DNA from 3 places in the Paenibacillus sp. V4I7 genome. Region 2 is predicted to be linked to each of the others. Evidence: riboswitches for the same ligand, from Rfam matches in the RefSeq annotation. Region 2 holds a riboswitch; each other region holds the start of a gene.

Region 1 (7,627 bases), 2.5 Mb from region 2:
TCTAGTCATCGCTGCATGCTGCTCAAATATCGTATAGGTAAGAATGACCCGAAGGCCAATGACAGAATCAACGAGTTCAAGCTCTAAGGTTTCCGCTTCATCATCTTGCTCTACATATGTCGCAGGAAGCTCCTCGAGCCCTGGTTTTCCTTGGTAGATTCGATGCTTGTCATAGATGAGCTCAGAAATTGTAGATCCATCAGGAAGAGCAACTTGATAAGCAGGCTCCCGATAATCACTTGTACCGTATGCCGGGTACTCTTGAGGTAATGTATCGAAAGAAATGCTGCGATCTTCGGGAACAGGATTTGGTGAGAACGAACATCTCTCCTGAAATTGGAGGATCGAAGCCAATTGACCTGATCGGATGGGGCGTCCCCAGTAAACATGGGCTGGGTAAGCGGAATTGATTAGTTGAATAACATAGCTCATTTGCTTGTTTTGTAAATGAAATAATCCTTGAGTTGGTTCAAATGTAATTCGCATGATATCCCTCCTACCTCCTATTATCATATCCCTTCGCGAACAAAACTATGGAGAATTACCACCTACATATGGAGGAATGTAGTTTTAGATGCATAGAAATAGGAGCCAAGGCTCGAAATAGCCCTAGCTCCGTTTTCGTATTTATCATTTTTAGCCAAATTTATAAGTCATGCCATAGCCGCCTTTGGGGTAGACCCAATCAATGTTGTAGGATGGACACGCAATTCGGCAGGTGCCGCATTCGATACAATTCTCAAAAGCAACAGTTGTAATTTTGAGTTTCTTTTCCCATTCATAGACGTCCGAGGGACAGAAATAATTGCAATCCTTCGTTACACAATTTAAACAGGTCTGCGTATCCTTGATTACGAGGTGCGACTTATCATCGCATTTATAACGAATGGTAAATAGCTTATCTGAAATGTCACTTTGGCTCATCCGTTCATCGCCCTCCATCCTTTGTAGCCTAGCTTCATCAGGTTTACCGTACCGCCTGCGGCATTTTTGATGAGCTTCATGGCCATTTTTTGCTTATCCGCTTTGGTAATCCCATCCACGAGGAACATGTTGTAAGCCGCTTCATTCAGCGCTCTGGGCAGCTTGTCGAACAATAACTCTGGGTCCTGCTCTTTGAGGAATTGATGCATGCCTTTGTATTTCTGTAAGTCTTTATGAACAAAGGATTCGCGAATTTTTTGGTCGTAGGCTTTGAGTGAAGCAGCTGAAAAATCACTTTGTGCTTTGGCCTCAACAATCGCCTCGCCGGCCAGTCGACCAGAGGTCATGGCTAAATTCGTTCCTTCGCGGTGCACAAAGTTGATTAACTGCGCGGCATCCCCACAGACGCACCAGCCATCTCCCGACAACGACGGGATCGAGTGAAAGCCTCCCTCGGGAATCAAGTGCCCGGAGTACTCCTTCGTTTCTCCCCCTTGAATCAATTTCCGAATCATAGGGTGCTGCTTAACCGCATCGAGGACCGCATAAGGCTTCACCTTTTTGTCCCTTAAATGATTGACCATAACGCCTACGCCAAGTGAAATGGTTTCTTTATTCGTGTATAGAAAACCCATGCCCGCCATACCTAGCGTGGTCTCGCCCATAAACTCAATCGTAACGCCTTCGTCACCTTCGAGTCCGAATCGATCTTCGATTTTCTCCCTAGGAAGGGCAATTACTTCTTTCACAGCCAATGAAACTTCGTCCGGCATCCATTCTTTGTGAATGCCCATCGCCTTCCCGAGCAAGGAGTTTACCCCATCGGCAATGACGACAACATCGGCGTACAAATCGCCGTCATCTCGATCGGTACGAACACCAACGACCTTATTACCTTCGCGAATTACATCGAGTGCAACGGTTTCGTAAATAGGGATGGCCCCAGCAGCAACGGCTTTGTCCGCGAACCACTGATCGAACTTAACCCGCAGTCCCGTAAAGCAATTGTAAGGCTCCTTGTAAGCTTCATTGCGGTGCCCGAAGGTGACCATGGATTCTTTGCCCATCATCCAGATGCGCTGCTCCACAATGTAACGCTCCATGGGAAAGTTTTTTTCTTTCCAAAATTCGGGTACAAGCTCTTCGATTTGCTTACGGTATAGGACACCTCCGAAAATGTTTTTGGCTCCGGGGAACTCGCCCCTCTCCAACAACACAACGGATAATCCTGCACGTGCCATCGTCAAAGCGGCTGCTGCACCCGCCGGACCACCGCCAACAACAATCGCGTCAAATTTCTCGTTCACTTGGCTTCACTCCTTTCAAGAGCCACGTTAACCCCTGTCTTCAAATCGTAGGACGGCAAGGAGCTTTCAGTACTTGCTCGTTGGATGCCAAATAAAGTTCGACGCTTCCTTATCTCATTCGTAATGGCAGGAACAATTTTGAACATATCGCCTACTATGCCGTAATGTGCAAATTGGAAGATTGGCGCTTTGTCGTCTTTGTTAATCGCGACGACGACGTCCGCATGGCTCATACCTACGGTATGCTGAACTGCACCGGAAATGCCGATGGCGAAGTATAGCTTCGGCCTGACCGTGGCACCGGTTTGACCAACCTGGTGCTCATGCCCGATCCAGCCCGCGTCGACCGCGGCACGCGATGCGCCAACGACGCCGCCGAGCGCATCCGCTAGCTCGGCGAGCAGCCCGAAAGCATCAGGCCCGCCAAGTCCGCGGCCCCCTGCCACGATAATCTCGGCATCCTCGAGATTGAGCTTGCCTGTTTCGCGCAGGAAGTCGAGCACCTGCGCGGCAATCTCTTCCTCTCGCATCGTCGCCTCGATGCGAATGATTTCGCCTTGGCGCGTCGCGTCCTTCGGCAGCGCCTGAAACACCCCGGCGCGCGCCGTCGCCATCTGCGGCCGGTACTGCTTACAGAGGATGGTGGCCATCATCTTCTCGGAAAAAGCCGGCCGGCTGGCCAGCAGCAGCCTTGACGGCGGCGGCTCCACGTCGAGCTGCGTCGTGTCGGCCGTCAGCCCCGTCGGCAGGTGTGTCGCTATCGCACCTGCCAAGTCGCGGCCCGTCGCTGTCGCGCCGAACAGCACGATCTCAGGCTTCGCTTCCTCGATCAGCTTCAAGCAGACACGGCTGTATGGCCGAGTCCGGTAGGTGCGAAGCTCAGGTGCTTCGCATAGGAACACCTTGTCCGCGCCGTAATGCACGGCTTCATCGGCGAGGTGAGCCACATTCTCACCGATCACAAGCGCCATGAGCGGCGCGTCAAGCTTCGTGGCCAGCTTCTTGCCTTCGCCCAGCAGCTGCCAGGAAACCTTCTTCGCAGCTCCATCTCGCTGCTCTACAACGATTAATACCCCCCGATATGCCGACCAATCGGGCATCGACGCTTCAGGCTGGTCGTGTGTTTGTTCATTTGTCATCGTGTCTTCCTCCATTCCCATAACGGTGATTCAGAGTTTAGGTAGTACCCCTGCTTTTCTTTCATGAAGACCAGTCTAACAAAGTCTGCATCTCTTTCGTCATGAGCTGATCGGCTAGCTGAGCAGCGGCTTCTTCTGGTGAATCAAACGCGATCATGTGCGTTTTAACCGCTTTTATCTCGGGCACCCATGTTTTGGCTACGATCGTTGGTGAGCCTTTTAGCCCGATTTTCGCTCTTTCAAGATCCGGAAAATCAGCTGTCGTCCAAACAGTCGGCTTATAACGCGCAGCCCGAATCATACCGGGCAGCGATGCTCGTCTCACCTTATTCAGTTCCTTCAGCGCCGTGATCAGCACCGGCATGCTTGTCTCAACGACTTCTATGCCATCTTCCAAGAGCCGATGCACACGAACTTTTCGCCGCTTTTCATCCACATCAACAACTTTGTTTACATAAGTAAGCTGTTCCAAATCCAATCGGCATGCGACGCCTGGCCCAACTTGCCCCGTGTCGCCGTCCAGCGTTTGTTTGCCGCAAAAAACGATATCCACCGGTCCCCACGTTTCAGCAATTTTACGGATGGTTCGGGCAACAACGTACGATGTCGCCAGCGTGTCCGCTCCCGCGAAGCCGCGATCCGTCACCAACACAGCATCGTCTGCCCCGAGGGAGATGCATTCCTTTAATCCTTTCTCCGCTGGCGGAGGTCCCATTGTGACTACTGTAATCCTTGCCCCCTGTTCATCCTTAATACGGAGCGCCTCTTCCAGCCCATGCATATCATAGAAGTTCACGATACTTGGGACACCTTGGCGAATTAACGTATTATTTTTGGGGTCAATGCGAATTTCTCTAGAGTCAGGTACCTGCTTAATACAAACGACTATATGCAGCATCTCTGCACCCTCCTATTTCTTAGGAAACTTGCTTGCACATTCGACAGCAAACGGATCTGAGCTTGTCAGCATTGTGAATTTTGTCACTTAAAATGACGAAACGAAATCGCTTTCAGTCTTTTTTTTAAGTTAATAATCTAACACAATATATGCGAAAAGCCTCCTAACATGACACTTACTTTAGTCCAAGGCCCAAAAGTAATCTTACCGATGTTGCTCGGAGAATGAAAAAGCCGCAACCTACGCCAAAGCGTGGAATGCAGCTCTCTCCTTATTTAAGGCTTATTTTTTGTTCGTTTTCGCCCATTCGTCTAATTGTCTTTGCTTCTCAGCAATAATTTTATCCATACCTGCCGCTTTAATCCTCTTCCGCTTCTTCTACCTCATAGGTACATAGGAAACGCTCAACACCGGGATACTTCTCCCCAAGGCTGCGAATAACGAACCCAATATTCCGATAAAATTGGACTGACTCTTCATCCGTTTCAGCCACGATTCGAACAGGGTGCATATCTTCAATAATTTCAAGGATAATTCCCCGTCCAAAGCCTACCCCTCTGCTCTCCGGTTCAACGGCCAGATGAGTGATCGTCATCTCCTGATTATCACTGAGCTCAAAGCCGATGATGCCCACCAAGATACCTTCGGATTCATATCCAAACAACCATAGATTAGCATCATTTTCATAACGCTCAATGACAGGTTGCAGCGCCTCCGGATCGGGGAAAACGCTGTAACTCAGCAGTTCTTGTATTTCAATTTCGTTAAGTCGGAATTTCACATTCACTAACATCTTTATTCACTACTTTCGTTTTACATTATCTACACATAATCTAACAACTTAAGCAAGCTGTCAATATGCGTTATAGGGGTGATTCCCTTCTCCTTCATCAGATGTCCGTTTGGCCCATAGCTGATAAAGGGAACTCCTGCATCAACGGATGCTCTGCCATCTATCCACGAATCACCGATCGATATCCATTCGTTCTCAAGAATTTGTGGAAAATGCTGCTTAGCGGCTAAGTACCCGGAGGGAGATGGTTTCATGGCATTCATCTGCTCTCTTCCGATGATCAAATCAAAGTATGGATGAATTCCAGTCGTTTCCAACGCATGTACTGCGGCCTTGTATGAATTATTTGTAACAATAACCAGGACATAGCCCGTCATTAAAACATTTAGAAGCTCGGAAACATGGGATTCCAGTCCTGCACCCTCCATGCCTATTAGTTCATGTTGAACGACCATATTCATTACTTCATTATAGGACTCTTCAGGTATCCCATTCGCTTTCACATGCTCAATCATGGTTGATGTGGTATGCTCTTGAATCGGGAAACCAACTGGCAGTAAATCATTCTCTGTAAGGTAGTCCGCCACTTGCTTTTTCATCATTTGGAAATTAATGCTAGACCTCAGCAGTGTATTATCCATATCAAAAATAATGCCTCGAACTTGACTTGATATACTCATTAAACCTCACCTATCCATCTCTAGAACTATAGAAATTTTAAGAAATTAGCATTATTAATTTTTTTTAGTTGAATTCGACATTTTTCGCTAATTATATGTAAATACCGCTATAGACACGTCATTTTTAACTAATTATAATGAGGCGTATTAACTGGTATATAAGCTTTTTACATCATTAACTAGTGCCTTTTGAACTACATATATAGAATCGTCAAAAGCAAACCATTGGAAACAATGCGACGCAAAGCCATGACCTAAGGCACCCCTAATTGGATGCTATGGACGACAGGTTACCGAGTCAAGGAGTTCATCCTTTCATTCGGGATGAACTTTTTTATTTATACGAAATGAGGTTGATTCATGCATCTTACGCTAATAGATAGTTATCCTATTTACCTCATACTGCTAACGTTCATTATTTCAATAACTGCTCTTTACATATCCTTTACTAACCAAACAGCACTCAAAGCATCCCTTTTAGAGTCTGCTATCGATTGTATCATGTTGCTTAATTCAAGTGGGAAGATCATTGCGTTTAATCCTGCGGCAGAAGCCATTTTTGGATACGAACGCAAAGAAGCTCTAGGGCTTACGTTAATTGATTTTCTTTTTGAAAAAGATGGCCAGGAGACAACCTTCTTAAATCTGCTGTTCACGGCTAAAGACGAGACGATTATCGGTAAGCGAATCGAATTGAAAGCATTTCGATCGGATGGCAGCGTATTTCCGGCAGAAATAACGATTACGAGCACTCCGTATAAAGGAAAGCTTGTCTATACAGCTTATCTTCGCGATCTGACTGAAAAAAAGAAATCTGAAGTAATGATACAGCAGCTAGCTTACTTTGATCTTCTGACAGGTTTGCCGAATCGCAACCAGTTCAATCAGCTTTTCCATGATGCGTTAAACAACGCCAAACAACATAAGCAAAGCTTAGCGCTACTTTTCCTTGATGTAAATCGGTTTAAGCACATCAACGATACCTTAGGCCATCACTTAGGAGATCTTGTTTTGCAAAAGTTCTCCGCATTGCTCTCAGAAAGCTTGTTTGCACAAAGCATTGTCTCCAGACTAAGTGGCGACGAATTTGTGATTTTGTTCCCTTTCGGAAATCGGAAGTCAGCAGCTGTGCAAGCGGAGAAAATCATTCAACAATTGGAAGCTCCTTTCCAAATCGACGGGCGAAATATTTTTGTTTCCACCAGTATTGGTATCTCTTTGTATCCTATCGATGGAGAAGATCCGGAGGTTTTACTGAAAAATGCCGATCAAGCGATGTATCGGGCCAAAGAACGTGGAGGAAACCATTATCATTTTTATGAACAGGAACTGAGTGTCATTCATTCGAGGAGAAGTGCCTGTGAACAATCCCTTCGGACAGCCAGAGAACAAAATGAGCTTTACCTGATGTACCAACCCAAATTCCATATTCCTACCGGCACAATCATCGGCGTTGAAGCTTTACTTAGGTGGGATAGCCATGAGTTAGGAAGCGTCTCGCCGAAGGAATTTATTCCTATTGCAGAAGAATCCGGACAAATTATTGCAATTGGAAAATGGGTATTACAAACGGCCTGCGTACAAATGAATAAATGGCAAGCTGCAGGTATGGAGCCTGTTCCTATTGCAATCAATATATCCGCTGTTCAGTTTCATCAAGAAGATTTGGTGACAATGATTCTTGATATTCTGCATCAAAATGAGCTGGAAGCAAAGTACTTAGAACTTGAAATTACCGAAAGTGCATTGATGAATAACAGCCTCAGCTGTATGGAAAAGCTTTATGCTTTAAAGCGTGAGGGAGTTAAAATCTCCATCGATGATTTCGGAATTGGTTATTCTTCTTTAAGTTATTTACATAAGTATCCAGTCGATACTTTGAAAAT
Region 2 (7,627 bases):
CGTGGGCGTTACATTGCCGAAGCCTTGAACGACGCCCCCCATCACAATGACTTCCTTGACCTGATGAATCAGATCAGGATGCTTCATAACCGCCAATGCCAGATTCGTTAACGGCGCGGTCATAACCAACGTGACTTCTCCGGCGTGCTTCCGTACTTGTTCCACGATAAAATCGGAGGCATGTCCAGCGGTCGTCTGCATATGAACCGGCATATCGCTTAAAGCGCCGCCAAGCCCGTCATTGCCATGGACATGATGCTCAAAGTGAGAAGCTCGCATCAAAGGCTTGTCTGCCCCTTTAACGACCGGAATCTTCTCTTCCATCCCAAGCAGTTGGAGGATCTTACATGTATTCTTGGTCGCTTGATCCAGAGAAACGTTGCCATTCACGGTTGTAATTCCGAGAACATCCATGTCTCCGCTGCGAATGGCCAAAAGAATACCTAGCGCATCATCCACACCCGTGTCTACATCTAGGATGACCTTCTTTTTCATGACTAAGCCCCCTTTAAGTCCTATTGAAGAAATCAAGGGTATATAAGCATATACCCTTGATTGATTTTATTTATTGAGCAACTTCCTTGTTGAAGCGGGCAATCCATGCTTTGAGATTCTGATTGACGAATTTCATATCCAATTTGCGAAGTTTATTCACCACGTCTGCGCCATAGGTAATCCCTGTAGCTTCTTCAGGCGAAAGCTGAAGTGTTGTGTTTACAGGTGAATCTACTTTCGCTTTCGCTGATTTCTCCTGTACTTCCTTGCTCAAATGCCAGTTGATGAAATCCTCAGCCAGCTGCTTGTTTTTACTTCCTTTAATCACGTTGACCGTGTTCATTACGGCGTAAGCTCCTTCTTGCGGGGAGACGAACTTCGTTTCTGGCACAGCTGCTTTCAAATCCTTCACGTACATTTCCATGATAGGACCAGCAGCAATTTCCCCTTGTGCGAACATGTTTACGAATTCGGAGGTTTGGCCGTAGTATTTAACGACTCCTTTGTTCAACTCCTTAATTTTTGCAAAAGCTTGATCCTCATTAAACGTTGCATTTCCAGCAACGACAGATGCTGCATCCAAGACCATTGGGCCAGTTGTCCCCGTGATGTTAGGAAGTGTCAGCTTTTTGGAGAGTTCTGGACTCCATAGGTCGCTCCATGACTTGATTTCTTTGGTTGTTGCTTTCGGATTGTAAGCAATGCCTAGTCGACCTACCGTGTAGGCTGGACCATAATCTTCACCCAGCGGCGCCTTGGCCAGATCATAAATGTCTTTCAAATTCGGAATCCTACTGCGGTCGATCTTATCGAACAGTCCCGCTTCAATTCCTTGTTGTGCGTAATAGTCAGATAAATAAATGAGATCCACACTCGAGCTGCCCTGCTTCACTTTGTTCATACGTTCTGCGTTATTTCCTATCTCCAGAACAATCTTGGCATTATGCTCCTTCTCAAACGGCGCGTACACTTCTTTCTTAAAGAAATCATCCGCAAAACCCCAGGTGGAAATGATTAAAGTTGTAGGTTCCCCTTTGGATGCCGCTGTGGCAGCTGCTGTGGGTGCTGTCGTAGCTCCACTTGTATTACCCTGGTCCTTCGTGCCGCAACCTGTTAAGGCTAGTCCTACTACAGATAAAGAAATTAAACCACGAACCATTTTTTGTCTCATCATTCATCGTCCTCCCAAGTTTTATCATGTATAATTTTAATGCGTGAATCCCCTGTTAAATTTTTACTAGTATTCTTCATGACCCCAGAAATATGCGCGTTTCGCCTTAAATCCAGCTATACAAAAAAAAAGAAAAGTACCCTTGATAGAAAGAAGCTTCTAATCAAGAGCACTCTTCATTGTAAACAATGCAAAGTGACATCTATTGGTATACATGTGGTTTCCTCTTAAGATAAATCAAAAGAGAACACCTTCGACTAAACTATTCGGTTTGTTTAAGAATAATGTTCGTTATTGCCCATTGCGTCGGCGGATCATAATCCCTTAATACCGCATCCATGGATAAGCCCAGTTCTTGCTCCAGCCTGTCCCGGATTCTCTTCTTGTATATAGAGGACATATAAAAATCGACTTCGTGTTTGAGCGTTGGCGCCTCGCCTTCCAATGCAGTTGAACGCGGTGAGCGGCGGTGCTTGGCATGAAAAGTAATAATATTCTGATCAATTGAAACCTTCAGCAATGTTGTGCCAAACCCAAACAACTCTTTGGAGATTTCGTTATAGAGGTGACACAGCTTCTTCTTGTATTCATTAGAATCTAGTTGTGGCATGGAATCACCTTCAAGATCAATTATCAACCCTTATGCGTTAAAATCTATCTTAATAATACATAGGATTTCAGAATTAATCAAGAGAATCGTTCGTCTTTCTCACTGAAATCGGGCATTATTTACCTATAACACATCTAAATGATCCAATTTCCCGAATGTCTTACAAATATTGCTTGATATTCGCGACGGATTCGGGCAGCATAACTCATCTTGGTTAACATAAATCAAGGGCTGCCTCGCAGAAACTTTTAATACTAGTACTTTATTACTAGTATTAAGAGTGCTATACTTTAGAATACATAGTAATTCTTCTGCTAAACGATAAGAGCAAAGCTAATGAAAATTAGTGACGCAAAGCTAAAGGAGCTAAGGCGAAATACTTCGCTATGCTTGCCAGTTACCGAAGGAAGGGATATATCCACAACTCCCCTTATTCTTCTTTTAAGGGGAGTTTTCCTTATGTTCTATAACAGTAAATAGCTAGGTAGAAAGTCCCTCTGAAAGGTGATAATTAATATGGCGAGACTAATGGTTGTTGATGATTCTATCTTTATGCGATTGATGATTAAGAACATCCTCTTAGAATTAGGGCATGAAATTGTAGCCGAAGCATCGAATGGACTTGAGGCCATCTCTCTTTTTTTACAGCATTCACCTGACATGATTACGTTGGATATTACAATGCCCGAGATGGATGGTATTACGGCATTAAAGGAAATTAAAAGTTACAAGAGCGATTCAAAGATCATTATGGTATCCGCAATGGGGCAACAATCCTTTGTTATTGAAGCCATTACCCTTGGCGCTAGAGATTTTATTGTGAAGCCTTTTGATAAAGACAGGGTAGCTGAAGCTGTAAAAAAGGTACTGAGTTCGTGAATGCCCACAATGCTCTCCACCTGAATGCCTCGCCATTCAACTTTTTGGACCATCACTTATTTAGCCGTGATTATGTATTTCGATACGGATTCATTCTTACTCTACTAATGATTACGGTTTTACATGTATCTGTTTTTCCAAAGTTTGATATATATGCTTTCTATCTACTTTCTGTCATATTTTGGGCATCGGATTTTCGAATAAACCGCTGGTGGTTCTAATCATTCTTTGTTCATTCGTAGTTTTGTTGAGGTCCTATTATTTTGGCGAAAAGTGACCTTATGGATACATATACAGAAAATTGATTTGAAAGAGAAATTCCTGGCGCTATGGTTGCCGAATACACTCTCAACTTGACCGTGCATGACCCCCTTTTAAATAGATCTATTGTAGAACTATATACAGGAATAAAGGTTTACAGAAATAAGGAGGAATGGGTTATGGGAGCCATTATTTCAATCGGTAATCAAAAAGGCGGCGTTGGCAAAACGACAACCACGGCCATCACGGGGTATCTTCTCTCTAAGAAGTACAAGGTTCTCTGTGTCGACTTCGATAGCCAAGGCAATTTGACACAGTTTCTTACTCAACGAGATATACACGATTACTCCAAAATGACTATTTTTGAGGCATGTAAAAACATGAATCCCACCCCCTACATCCGCAAGTTAACCTACAACCTTCACTTCATTCCGGCTGATGAAATGCTTGCAACTCTGCCCATGCTTATCCATCAAAATCCTTCAATGAGTTCGACCATTTTGAGAGATACACTACATAAAGTAAAGGCCAGATACGACTACATACTTATTGATTTACCTCCAAATCTCGGAGAGCACACTATTAATGGTTTAGTGGCTTCCGACTATGCAATCGTCATGCTACAATGCGAACCAATGTGTTATGACGCGCTGGACAGATACATCGCAACAATGATTCACATCAAAGAGGTTAAAAAGCTGGACCTTGTTTTATGCGGCATATTGCCAACAATGATCGATTCTAGAACAATCATTGATAAAACAATCATTGATAGGGTAAGGAGAGAATACGAGGGAGTTGTGTTTCGATCGGAAATAAAGCGAAGAAATAGAATCAAGGAGTTTTCTATTACAGGAATACAGGAATACAGTAATATGGATACATCGGCATTAAGCAATTATAGAAATTTTGTCGAGGAGCTGGAGCAGCGTGTCCAAGCGTGATGCGATTGAACAGTTATTAGGAAAACGGCGGAGTCAAGAAATACAGGAAACTGTAAATACAGGTTTACAGAAACCTGTAAATAAGAAAAAAGCAACATTTGATTTCGATGAACAATTCCATACTGAGTTAAAGATATTCGCCGCGAAACAGAATAAGAAGATGGTTGATGTTGTGGTAGAGGCCGTGAAAGAGTATATGCGAAGACATAAAAATAACCCCCCGGTCGAGTAGGCCCTTCGGATAATTTAAATAACAGTTTGCTCTAATTGCCATTTTTTAATAAACATTAGCAACTTAAATGAATTCAGTTCTATCCTGTTACAAAAAGAATAAAGGGGATCGAATAGGAGTTTTCAGCCCATTCGATCCCTCCTATTTCGCTTATTCTCGTTGTCTACTTTCTTTCCAGATCAACACCAACTTTGCCGTCTTGCACATTCACCTTATACGTTTTTACCCAAATCTTTTCGCTGAATAAAGATTTGCCGGTTCGAATATCGAATTCCCAGCCATGCCAGGGGCAGCGGATGATTTCGCCCATTTTACCGTACTCGTATTCATACACGTCCGAAGGGAGCGTAGTACCAGATACGAGTCCTGCGCACATCGGTGCCCCCTGGTGGGGGCAATAATTGTTTAAAGCGTAATATTCATTGTTTATCCGGAAAATGCCGATGCTCTTCCCCTCGATTGTGACGACGGCGTGACCGCCTTCGGAGACAGCGTCCGCATCCAGCACGTAATGTACCGTCATAAGGTCCTCCGTGAGTTAAAGGTTATATAGGCTTTTGGCATTTTCGTAAAAGATTTTACGCTTCGCCTCCGGCTTTAGTCTCCGCAGAATCATACTTGGTGAATCGAAATCCCAATGCGGATAATCACTCGAATACAGAATCATATTCTCGGCATCAATCATATTGAACAAATCGATCAAATGCTGCGGATTATCCGGTTCCTCAATGGGCTGTGTAGTTAAATAACAATGCTCTCGAATGTACTGACTAGGCAGCTTCTTCAGCCAAGGGACGGTAGAGCGGAGCGCTTTATAGTTCTTATCCAGCCTCCACATCAGATGCGGCAGCCAAGCAATACCTCCCTCGGTAAGCACTACTTTCAACCGCGGGAACTTCTCAAATACGCCCTCGCATACCATGCTGACAAGATGAGCCATGAACATTTGCGACAAGCATGTGTGCCACTCGATGTAACGGGACGGATACCCAGCAGCGGTAGGTGCCGTGGAGCTGCCCCCTCCTTCCGCGCCCGGATGAATCGCAATAGGTAGACCATTCCGCTCCGCAGCCTCATAGATAGGATGATACTGTCGCTGGCCGAGGGGGGCACGAGCCGCACTAGAAATCATCACTTCGACGATATCGGGATGGCCCCCGACGCGGTCGATCTCTTTCGCGGCAAGAGATGGGTCCTGCGTGGCGACGGCCATGGCGCCCTTGAACGCCTTGTGTTTACCAAGCCATTCGGCGATCAAAAAGTCGTTGTAGGCTGAGCAAATCACAGCTGCGTAATCAGGGTCGTGCGTCGTTGAAATATTGTACACAACCCCGGTCAACACGCAGTATTCGACATTGTAGCCCTCAAGCAGCTGCTTGATCATGAGGTCTGGGTCCGAGCCGGCTTTGCCGCCATTGGCCGGAATGGCGTCCTTCTTCATGACGCCTACTGGCGAATAGTAACCAGAGCCTGCATACCCGATTCCGGTCGTCGCTACGCGTGACCGCCATGGTTCGGCCAGATACGGCAGCAAATCGGCATCATTCTGTTCATTATGGACATCTGCATCAATGACCTTGAAATCTTCGGCCATGCGAACACCTCCGTTCCGGCGTATAGGTTACCTTTGCCTCCTAGCTGCACGAATTGATTACTTCTTACCGTATGTTCGGGTATAGGCAGCATTGTACATACCTAACAGTTCGTCAGCTCCGAGCTTCTTCGCTTGATCGATAAATTCTTGATACGTCTTATCGTTGATCGGCGTCTTGCCCGCTACGAATTCAGTCAGCTTCTGCTCAAGGAATTTGTTCAGGTTGTTCAGCTTCGATTTTTCCAGCTCCAGCTCTTCCTTCGTCTTGACGATCTGCTTCGGCGCTGGAATAATGAACGATTCGTATCTCTTGTTAATGTCCTTGCTCTTGTCGCTTAAGCCGCGCTCCCACACCTCGCGGGATTTGGCATTATCGAGCGTAACCATATCGTACCAAACGCCCCAATCCTTACGCAGTGTCGTGAATGGCGAAGCGCCGAAATCCTTGTTGTAGACAGATTTGCCGTTTTCCTTCGTATACGTTTTGCCCTCGATACCAAGCGATAAGTAGTTAGATCCTTCTTCTCCCAGTAAGTAGTCAAGAAATTGAACTGCCCTGTCCTTGTCTTTCACCTTAGCCGAGATCGCGCGGCCGGCAGCGCCTACAACCGGACGTGAGAATTGGTAGTTCTTAATACCGTCTGCAGCAAATTGTGGAATCGCATCGAGTGTATACTCCGCTATACCCGCTTTACGTCCTTTGTCCATAAGCGTCTCCAAGTCAGCCTTCCAGAAAAACGTCACGAGTGATTTGCCTTTAAGAATCCGCTCTTCCCACTGTGCTTGCGTAATCATCGAGAATTCAGGATCCAGCAGCTTTTCGTTAAACAATTTATTCAAGTAAACAAGCGAGTCCTTATATCCTTTATGATAGGGAGCGAACGCGTATTTGTCGGTAGCCGGATCGACGTTATAGAAGCCGTGTATGCCGGTGAACGCTCTGCCGAATGTCGTAAATAACCCGGTATCGCCAATAATGGCATTATTGATGAGGGGATAAGTATCCGGCTGCTTTTCTTTGAGCGTTTTGAGGAACTGGTAAAACTCATCCACTGTAGTCGGCGCCTTCAGTCCATACTTATCCATGACGTCCTTGCGTGTATACCAGACGAAGTTAAAACCTTTCCCTTCCGCGTCGCCCTCGATGACAGGAACGGTATAAATACCGCCGTCAACGCCAGTTGCGACCGCTCTAGCCTCTGGGTATTTGTCGTAGAACGCCTTTAGGTTCGGTGCTTTATCCAAGTAATCTTTTAAGTTCAAAAATACTTTATCCGGACCGTGCTGTCTTCCCTCTAACGTATCTACCTGGATGAAGTCCGTGACTGAGTTCGTCGCAATCATAATTTGCTTCTTTTCCTTCAAACCTTCCTGACTGACCACTTGAAACTCGATCTTTACGCCGGTCTTTGTTTCGATTTCCTTGAAGATGTCCCAGTCC
Region 3 (7,627 bases), 530 kb from region 2:
TACACATTAGGCGGAACGGGCGGCGGTATCTGTAACACGATGGAAGAGTTGACGGAAATCGTTGCTTCCGGAATTCGTTACAGCCCAATCGGTCAATGTCTAGTAGAACGCAGTATTGCGGGCATGAAAGAAGTCGAGTACGAAGTTATGCGTGACGCGAACGATAACTGCATCGTGGTATGTAACATGGAGAATTTTGATCCAGTGGGTGTACATACCGGAGATAGTATCGTTGTAGCACCAAGCCAAACCTTGTCGGACCGTGAGTATCAAATGCTGCGTTCGGCCTCGCTTAAAATCATTCGCGCCTTGAACATTGAAGGAGGCTGTAACGTTCAGTATGCGCTTGATCCGCATAGCTTCCAATATTACGTAATCGAAGTAAACCCGCGTGTAAGCCGTTCCTCAGCGCTTGCATCCAAAGCAACAGGCTATCCGATTGCGAAGATGGCTGCAAAAATTGCGATTGGCTACACGCTCGATGAGCTAGTCAATCCAGTAACAGGCCAAACCTATGCATGCTTCGAGCCAGCACTGGATTACATCGTTTCCAAAATTCCACGTTGGCCGTTCGATAAATTTACAGCGGCAAACCGTAAGCTGGGTACGCAAATGAAAGCGACTGGCGAAGTTATGGCGATTGGCCGTACATTCGAAGAGTCCATTCATAAAGCGGTTCGTTCCTTGGAGATCGGCGTACATCGTTTGTTCCTGAAAGAAACAGATTTAATAGATCAAGAAACATTGGAATTACGCCTGCAAAAACCCGACGATGAGCGCTTGTTCTTATTAGCAGAAGCTTACCGTAGAGGCTATACAGTGGAACAATTGCAAAAAATGACGAATATTGACTGGTGGTTCTTGAACAAACTGGATGGCCTGATTAAATACGAGAAAGAAATTGCGGCAAGCGAACTCACGAACGAGCTGCTATTCGAAACGAAACGTAAAGGCTTTACAGACCGTGCGATTGCTGAGATTCGTACTTTGGCTGGATGCTCGACATTCACCAAAGAAGCTGAAGTCAGAACTCACCGTTTACAACAAAATATTAAGCCGGTTTACAAAATGGTAGATACTTGCGCAGCGGAATTCGAAGCTTCAACGCCATACTACTATTCGACTTATGAGCAAGAAGATGAAGTTACGGAAACAACGAAAGAAAAGGTTGTGGTGCTTGGTTCCGGTCCGATTCGTATCGGTCAAGGGATTGAGTTCGATTACTCCACAGTTCATGCGGTTTGGGCGATCCAAGCGGCAGGTTACGAAGCGGTTATTATCAACAATAACCCAGAAACGGTGTCAACGGATTTCAATACGTCCGATCGCTTGTACTTCGAGCCTCTGTTCTTTGAAGATGTAATGAACGTCATCGAGCGTGAAAACCCAATTGGGGTTATCGTTCAATTTGGTGGTCAAACAGCGATTAACTTGGCTGCACCTTTACACAAAGCTGGTGTACGCATTCTCGGTTCTGATTTGGAAAGTATCGATACAGCGGAAGATCGTAAGAAATTCGAAGCCTTACTTAGCAAGCTCTCGATTGCTCAACCACCAGGCGGCACCGTTACATCGGTTGACCAAGCTGTGGGTACAGCTGCGAAATTCGGTTATCCGGTTATCGTTCGTCCATCTTACGTCCTAGGTGGACGCGCTATGGAAATCGTCTACTCCGATGAAGAATTGTTAAGCTACATGGAATATGCTGTGAAAATCAACCCAGAGCATCCGGTCCTGATCGACCGCTACATGCTTGGTAAAGAGGTAGAGGTTGATGCGATCTGCGATAGAGAAACGGTTCTAATCCCAGGGATTATGGAACACGTTGAACGCGCAGGGGTTCACTCCGGTGACTCCATCGCGGTTTATCCACCGCAATCCGTCTCGGACGAGATTAAACAACAAATTATCGACATTACGACGAAAATCGGCCTTGAGCTGAACGTAGTTGGTCTGGTTAACATCCAGTTCGTTATTCATAACGATCAAGTGTATGTGATCGAGGTAAACCCGCGTTCTTCCAGAACCGTGCCTTTCTTGAGCAAAGTAACGAACATCCCGATGGCTAACGTGGCTACACGCGTCATTATGGGACAAAAGCTGGCTGATATGGGCTACCAAGGCGGTTTATGGCCGGAAGACAAGTACGTATCGGTTAAAGTGCCAGTGTTTTCCTTCGCGAAGCTGCGCCGTGTAGATACGACGCTCGGACCTGAAATGAAATCGACGGGTGAGGTTATGGGGCGCGATATCAATTTTGCCAAAGCACTCTACAAAGGCTTAATTGGAGCGGGCATGAAAATTCCTGCAGCAGGATCTGTCGTTGTAACAGTAGCTGACAAAGATAAAGATGAAGCGATTGAAATCTTAAAAGGCTTCTATCGCCTTGGATATAAAATCATTGCAACAGGCGGAACGGCAACAGCGATCGAACAAGCTGGTCTTCCGGTGACGACCGTTCACAAGCTGAGCGAAGGTTCGCCTAACATTCTTGATCTCATCCGCAGCGGTGATGCACAGTTCGTTGTGAACACACTGACGAAAGGTAAAGAGCCAGAGCGTGATGGTTTCCGCATTCGTCGTGAAGCTGTAGAGAACGGTGTAGTTTGTATGACATCACTTGATACAGTAAGAGCGCTTGTTAATATGCTTGAAACGATCAACTTCTCCTCACGAGCAATGCCAATTCATGTCTAAAGGAGAGTGACGAATTTGAGTACGTTAACTCGCACAGATGTTACTGGACGCATTATGGTCGCTTTGGATTATGCTAACGCAGAAGGTGCTGAAGGGCTGCTAAAGCAGCTCGAAGGCATCCCGTGTTACGTGAAGGTGGGCATGCAACTGTTCTATGCTGCGGGTCCCGGCTTCGTCGCGAGTCTGAAAGATCGCGGCTACAAGGTGTTCCTCGATGTGAAGATGCATGACATTCCGAACACAGTCAAAGGCGGCGCGGAAAGCGTGACGCGCCTTGGGGTTGACGTGTTCAATGTCCATGCTGCCGGAGGCAAGCAGATGATGGAAGCCGCCTTGGAGGGTGTCGACAAGGGGTTAGTAACTGGAGCTGTACGTCCGATCGTGATCGGCGTGACGCAGTTGACCAGCACCAGCGTGCAGGTGCTGAATGATGAGATCGGCCTGACCGGTACGGTTGAGCAGGCCGTCATTCGCTATGCCCGCTTGGCGCATGCTGCGGGGCTGCAGGGTGTTGTCGCGTCACCGCTAGAGGTGACAGCGATTAAGGCGGCGTGTGGTGACGGGTTCGTCACCGTGACGCCAGGCATTCGCCCGGCTGGAGCCGACGTGGGTGACCAGTCGCGCATCATGACGCCGGCTGAGGCGTTCGCGCAGGGGACGGATTACGTCGTGATCGGTCGACCGATCACAGGCGCAGCGGATCCAAGAGCAGCAATTGAAGCGATTATCGATTCAATCGTGTAGCATGCTTTTGTCTAACAACGGAAGGAACGGTGGTAGGAACATGAGTCAACTCGAAACAATCGCGCAGCATATTGCAGCGTCATTATTAGATATCGAAGCAGTAGCACTTCGACCGCAGCAGCCTTTTACGTGGACTTCTGGCCTCAAGTCGCCAATCTATTGTGACAATCGTCTGACAATGTCACACCCAGCTATTCGCGAAGCGATCGCTGACGGCTTCGCAGCTTTGATCCAAGAGAAATTTCCGGATGCTGAGGTTGTTGCTGGTACGGCAACAGCGGGGATTCCTCATGCCGCTTGGGTAGCTCAGAAGCTAGGTCTCCCGATGATCTACATTCGTGATAAAGCCAAAGGACATGGCAAAGAGAACTTGATTGAAGGCACTGTGAAACCAGGTCAAAAGGTGATCGTGATTGAGGATCTTATCTCTACGGGTGGCAGTTCTTTGAAAGCAGCTATTGCAGTCAAAGAAGCTGGCGCTGTAGCGCTGGGCGTGCTGGCGATTTTCTCCTATCAGCTAGATAAAGCAACAGATGCGTTCCAAGATGCTGATATGCCACTGTACACTCTTTCCAATTACTCCACACTGCTTGAAGTGGCTTTAGAGAAGGGGAAAATCAAACAAGAAGACATGGAATTACTTCGTTCTTGGAGATCAAATCCTGCTGCATTTGGTGTAGATCTGTAGCTACTTATAATGCGAAGATTGACGAATTGTGTAAGAATATCCTATACTGGATAAGTGCTAGGTACTGCCTAACATCTGCGAAATGGCAAATGACGCGAAAGCGACAGACGCAAAGCTATAGGGGCTTCTCGGTTACGGCCGCATGCTTGCCAGCTACCGAACGATGAGAGGAGAAGTGCTCGTAAATATCAATAGTGTTCTGACTGCAATTAGCGGTGGAGATGCATTGAAGCAAGCCGTTGGCATTCAGCTTTTAAGCAAAGTAAGTGATATGCAAGCAGCTTCATCTAGTACATTAATACAGGATTTTGCTAAATCCCAACAGCTGGTTACCGCTTCTGCGACACCGCATTTGGGTGGTAATCTCGACATCCGCATATAAGTTCATAACAGAAGAAGCTCTACCTTTACGAATAGGAGAGCTTCTTTTTTTATTTGCCGAGGTTATTCTTGAGTCAGTTGTTGAATGAATGTTTGCAAGGGCTGGGACATCCACTTTTTGGGGTGGAGCAGCAGTTGAAGATCCAGTTTTAAGTCCGAATGTGAAAAAGGAAGATGGGCAAGTTTCCCTTGTTCCAGTTCGTTCTGTACGGCAATTTGGGGCAGCAGGGCGATGCCAAGGCCATTCATGACGCAGTGCTTAATTGTTTCTAAATTACCGAGCTCAAATCCAATTTGAAGCGGGACAGCATGATCTTTTAGTAACTTTTCAAACATACCTCGATAGATGCAGCCCTCTTCAGTAACGATAAATTCGGCTTGTTGAAAATCAGTTAGCTGTATTTGTGCTCGCTTCGTTAGCGGATGCTCAAGCGGTGCTACCAAAACCAAAGGTTCTTCTCTGACTTTCGTGCATGCAAGTGCGGTGTCTGCCGGATAACGATCTAATATTAGCCCTATATCATAATCCCCTTCTCTTACTTTGGTAATAAGCGAAGCTTCACTGTCAGGGAAGAGCTGGATATTAAGACCAGGGTAAAGCTGTTTCAGTACATGTAAATAGGGCGGTAAATAGTAAGCTGCGAGTGAGTTAATCGTACCGATGGTCAGTGTTCCGCTAACCTCACTTGTTATCATTTCTTTGGATTGATCATAGAGGTCAAGCATTTGCAAGACCAGCTTTAACAAGCTTTCACCAGGTGCTGTTAATCGAAGCTGACGTCCATATCTTTCGAATAATGGTACGCCATACTCTCGTTCCAGCTTCTGAATTTGCATCGTAATACTGGATTGCGCATAGCCCAATTCTTCGGCAGCTCGTGTAAAGCTCTTTCTCCGTGCAACCTCCCGAAAGGTTCGGAAATAGGTTAAATCCATGGGAACCCCTCGCTTTAATATCAAAATTTTTGATGAGTCTTATCATTTATTATAGCTAACTGTGATTCAATGATCCATGCTAAAGTGAATGTACAAATGAATGAGGATTGGGAGATGATTGGGATGTTAAGAGAAAAAGACTTAAACGGGATCTATGTTCCCATTATTACGCCATTTGATGAGGAATACGAGGTGGATGCAGCCTCTTTCTATAATCTAGCTTACAATTTATTTCAAGATGAGGTAGACGGACTGGTCGTCAATGGAACGACAGGGGAATCGCCGACGATTACAAATGAGGAAATGGCGATCTTGTTCGCTACAGCACAAGCGGCTCGCGAGGCTGCGCAAGTAGATGTTCCGCTCATTGTAGGTACAGGAACGAATGTTACCTTGTCCACGGTGAAAAAGACGGAGGCTGCAGGGAAATTAGGGGCTGACGCCGTTTTAGTCGTTGTGCCTTACTATAATCGGCCGAGTCAACAAGGGATCATTGAACATTTTCGCCGGGCAGCCAGCGTTGGTGTCCCTGTTATTTTATATGAAGTACCGCATCGCACGGGTGTTACGTTGGAACTTGATACTGTGCGTACGATACTTGAACTCGATGGTGTCATAGGTATGAAGGACAGTACGCCGAACACCCGATTGGTGTCTGAGCTTACTCGTCTAGGCTCGAAACCCGTACTGTGTGGGGAGGACTCACTGCTTTTTGCGGCGCTTAGCTCCGGTGCTAAAGGGGTTATGAGTGCGTCAGCGAATGTAATGACTGAGCGGTTTGTTTCGTTCTATCGGCATTTTGTTGCAGGTCAACACGAAATGAGTAAGCAGCTATTCGATGAATTGCTGCCACTCATCCGATTACTTTTCGAAGAGCCTAATCCAGCACCTCTCAAATGGCTGCTTGAGCAGCAAGGTGTCATTGAATCCGGAACACTTCGCTTGCCGCTGCTTTCGGTGACAGAAGGCCTGCAGGAGAAGTTAGCCGATTATTTGCAAAAATGAGAGGGAGAGATTTGATGAATCGGACTAGAGTATTTACAGGTTCTCCATGGGAACCTCTAGTAGGATATTGCCGGGCGATTCGGGTGGGGAACCGCATTGAGGTTGCTGGCACAACAGCAATGAGGGATGGAGAGGTCGTTGGCGAAGGTAATCCGTATGTGCAAGCACAATTCGTCCTCCAGACGATCGAGCAGGCGCTGCAAGAACTTGGGGGGCAAATGTCAGATGTCATTCGAACGCGGATGTATGTAACGGATATCTCCTTATGGCAGGAATTTGGCAAGGCACATGGGGAGTTTTTCCGTGACGTTCAGCCCGTGGCGACGATGGTTGAAGTGAAGGCTTTGATAGATCCTTTGTTGTTGATAGAGATTGAGGTTGAAGCTCTGTTGATGGAGGAAACTGAGAATGGCTTGAAGTAAGGCATTTAAGTATAAAAAAAGCGCTTATCCTCTTAGAAGGCGATTTGAAATCGCGGGCATAAGGGAAAAGGCGCTCTTTGTTTACATTTTATCCTACACGTTTACCAAGAATGATGAGGTCGCGTTCGATTCCGTCAAGTTCAGCAACGCCAGGCAGATGAGCCCAGTTGACGAAGCCGAATTTGCGGAAAAGGTGGAGGCTAGGATCGTTATGGCCAAAAATGAAGCCAAGCAGTGTCTTCAGTCCCAGCTTTGGACTAGCGTCTATTGCGTGCTCCATCAGGTAACGGCCAATGCCTTGGCCGCGAAAAGCTTCATCGACATAAATGCTGACTTCCGCTGTAGCGTTATAGGCGGGTCGGCCATAGAAGGACTGAAAGCTGAGCCAGCCACAAATGCCACTGCCGTTTTCCAATACCCATAAAGGGCGGAAATCCGCAGAGTGCTCATAGAACCAGCCTTCGCGACTGGCTATGGTTACGGGTTCTGTATCTGCTGTAACCATGCGTCCTTCAATGGTGGAATTATAAATTCGTACAATGTCTGCTAAGTCTTCCAAGCTGGCATCGCGGATCGTTAGATGATTCGTACTCATGAGTAGGCTCATACCTTTCAGTGGTTATTTATTCATCTCGGCAAGGTTTAACCAAAAACGACTGATGGTCTCTGTTCCTTTGTCCCAATTGACCAAATGGAAATGCTCATTCGGCGCGTGCAGGTTTTCACCTGGTAGACCAAAGCCAAGCAGCACTAC

The links. A riboswitch is a leader RNA that binds a small molecule or an ion and turns the genes downstream of it on or off. The one in region 2 is predicted to bind cyclic di-GMP.
Region 1: linked by a shared signal. The riboswitch ahead of QFZ80_RS09490 (putative bifunctional diguanylate cyclase/phosphodiesterase) and the one ahead of QFZ80_RS21305 (response regulator) in region 2 are both predicted to bind cyclic di-GMP.
Region 3: linked by a shared signal. The riboswitch ahead of QFZ80_RS18980 (putative motility protein) and the one ahead of QFZ80_RS21305 (response regulator) in region 2 are both predicted to bind cyclic di-GMP.

Annotation. Positions count from the first base shown of each region.
Region 1 is NZ_JAUSZD010000002.1:1,858,659-1,866,285, reverse strand. Features, by position in the region: gene QFZ80_RS09525 (alpha-galactosidase) at 1-486, opposite strand, end outside; gene QFZ80_RS09520 (ferredoxin family protein) at 637-924, opposite strand; gene QFZ80_RS09515 (FAD-dependent oxidoreductase) at 921-2,231, opposite strand; gene QFZ80_RS09510 (electron transfer flavoprotein subunit alpha/FixB family protein) at 2,228-3,370, opposite strand; gene QFZ80_RS09505 (electron transfer flavoprotein subunit beta/FixA family protein) at 3,432-4,268, opposite strand; gene QFZ80_RS38925 (DUF3502 domain-containing protein) at 4,551-4,616, opposite strand; gene QFZ80_RS09500 (GNAT family N-acetyltransferase) at 4,627-5,049, opposite strand; gene QFZ80_RS09495 (HAD family hydrolase) at 5,091-5,741, opposite strand; cyclic di-GMP riboswitch class I at 5,948-6,039, shown strand; gene QFZ80_RS09490 (putative bifunctional diguanylate cyclase/phosphodiesterase) at 6,102-7,627, shown strand, end outside.
Region 2 is NZ_JAUSZD010000002.1:4,368,564-4,376,190, forward strand. Features, by position in the region: gene QFZ80_RS21290 (nucleoside hydrolase) at 1-495, opposite strand, end outside; gene QFZ80_RS21295 (ABC transporter substrate-binding protein) at 566-1,666, opposite strand; gene QFZ80_RS21300 (hypothetical protein) at 1,929-2,276, opposite strand; cyclic di-GMP riboswitch class I at 2,593-2,681, shown strand; gene QFZ80_RS21305 (response regulator) at 2,793-3,155, shown strand; gene QFZ80_RS21310 (ParA family protein) at 3,596-4,360, shown strand; gene QFZ80_RS21315 (hypothetical protein) at 4,347-4,592, shown strand; gene QFZ80_RS21320 (Rieske (2Fe-2S) protein) at 4,756-5,115, opposite strand; gene QFZ80_RS21325 (amidohydrolase family protein) at 5,131-6,186, opposite strand; gene QFZ80_RS21330 (extracellular solute-binding protein) at 6,244-7,627, opposite strand, start outside.
Region 3 is NZ_JAUSZD010000002.1:3,835,614-3,843,240, reverse strand. Features, by position in the region: gene carB (carbamoyl-phosphate synthase large subunit) at 1-2,697, shown strand, start outside; gene pyrF (orotidine-5'-phosphate decarboxylase) at 2,752-3,441, shown strand; gene pyrE (orotate phosphoribosyltransferase) at 3,482-4,129, shown strand; cyclic di-GMP riboswitch class I at 4,204-4,290, shown strand; gene QFZ80_RS18980 (putative motility protein) at 4,305-4,511, shown strand; gene QFZ80_RS18975 (LysR family transcriptional regulator) at 4,574-5,446, opposite strand; gene dapA (4-hydroxy-tetrahydrodipicolinate synthase) at 5,570-6,451, shown strand; gene QFZ80_RS18965 (RidA family protein) at 6,466-6,873, shown strand; gene QFZ80_RS18960 (GNAT family N-acetyltransferase) at 6,962-7,468, opposite strand; gene QFZ80_RS18955 (dipeptidase) at 7,493-7,627, opposite strand, start outside.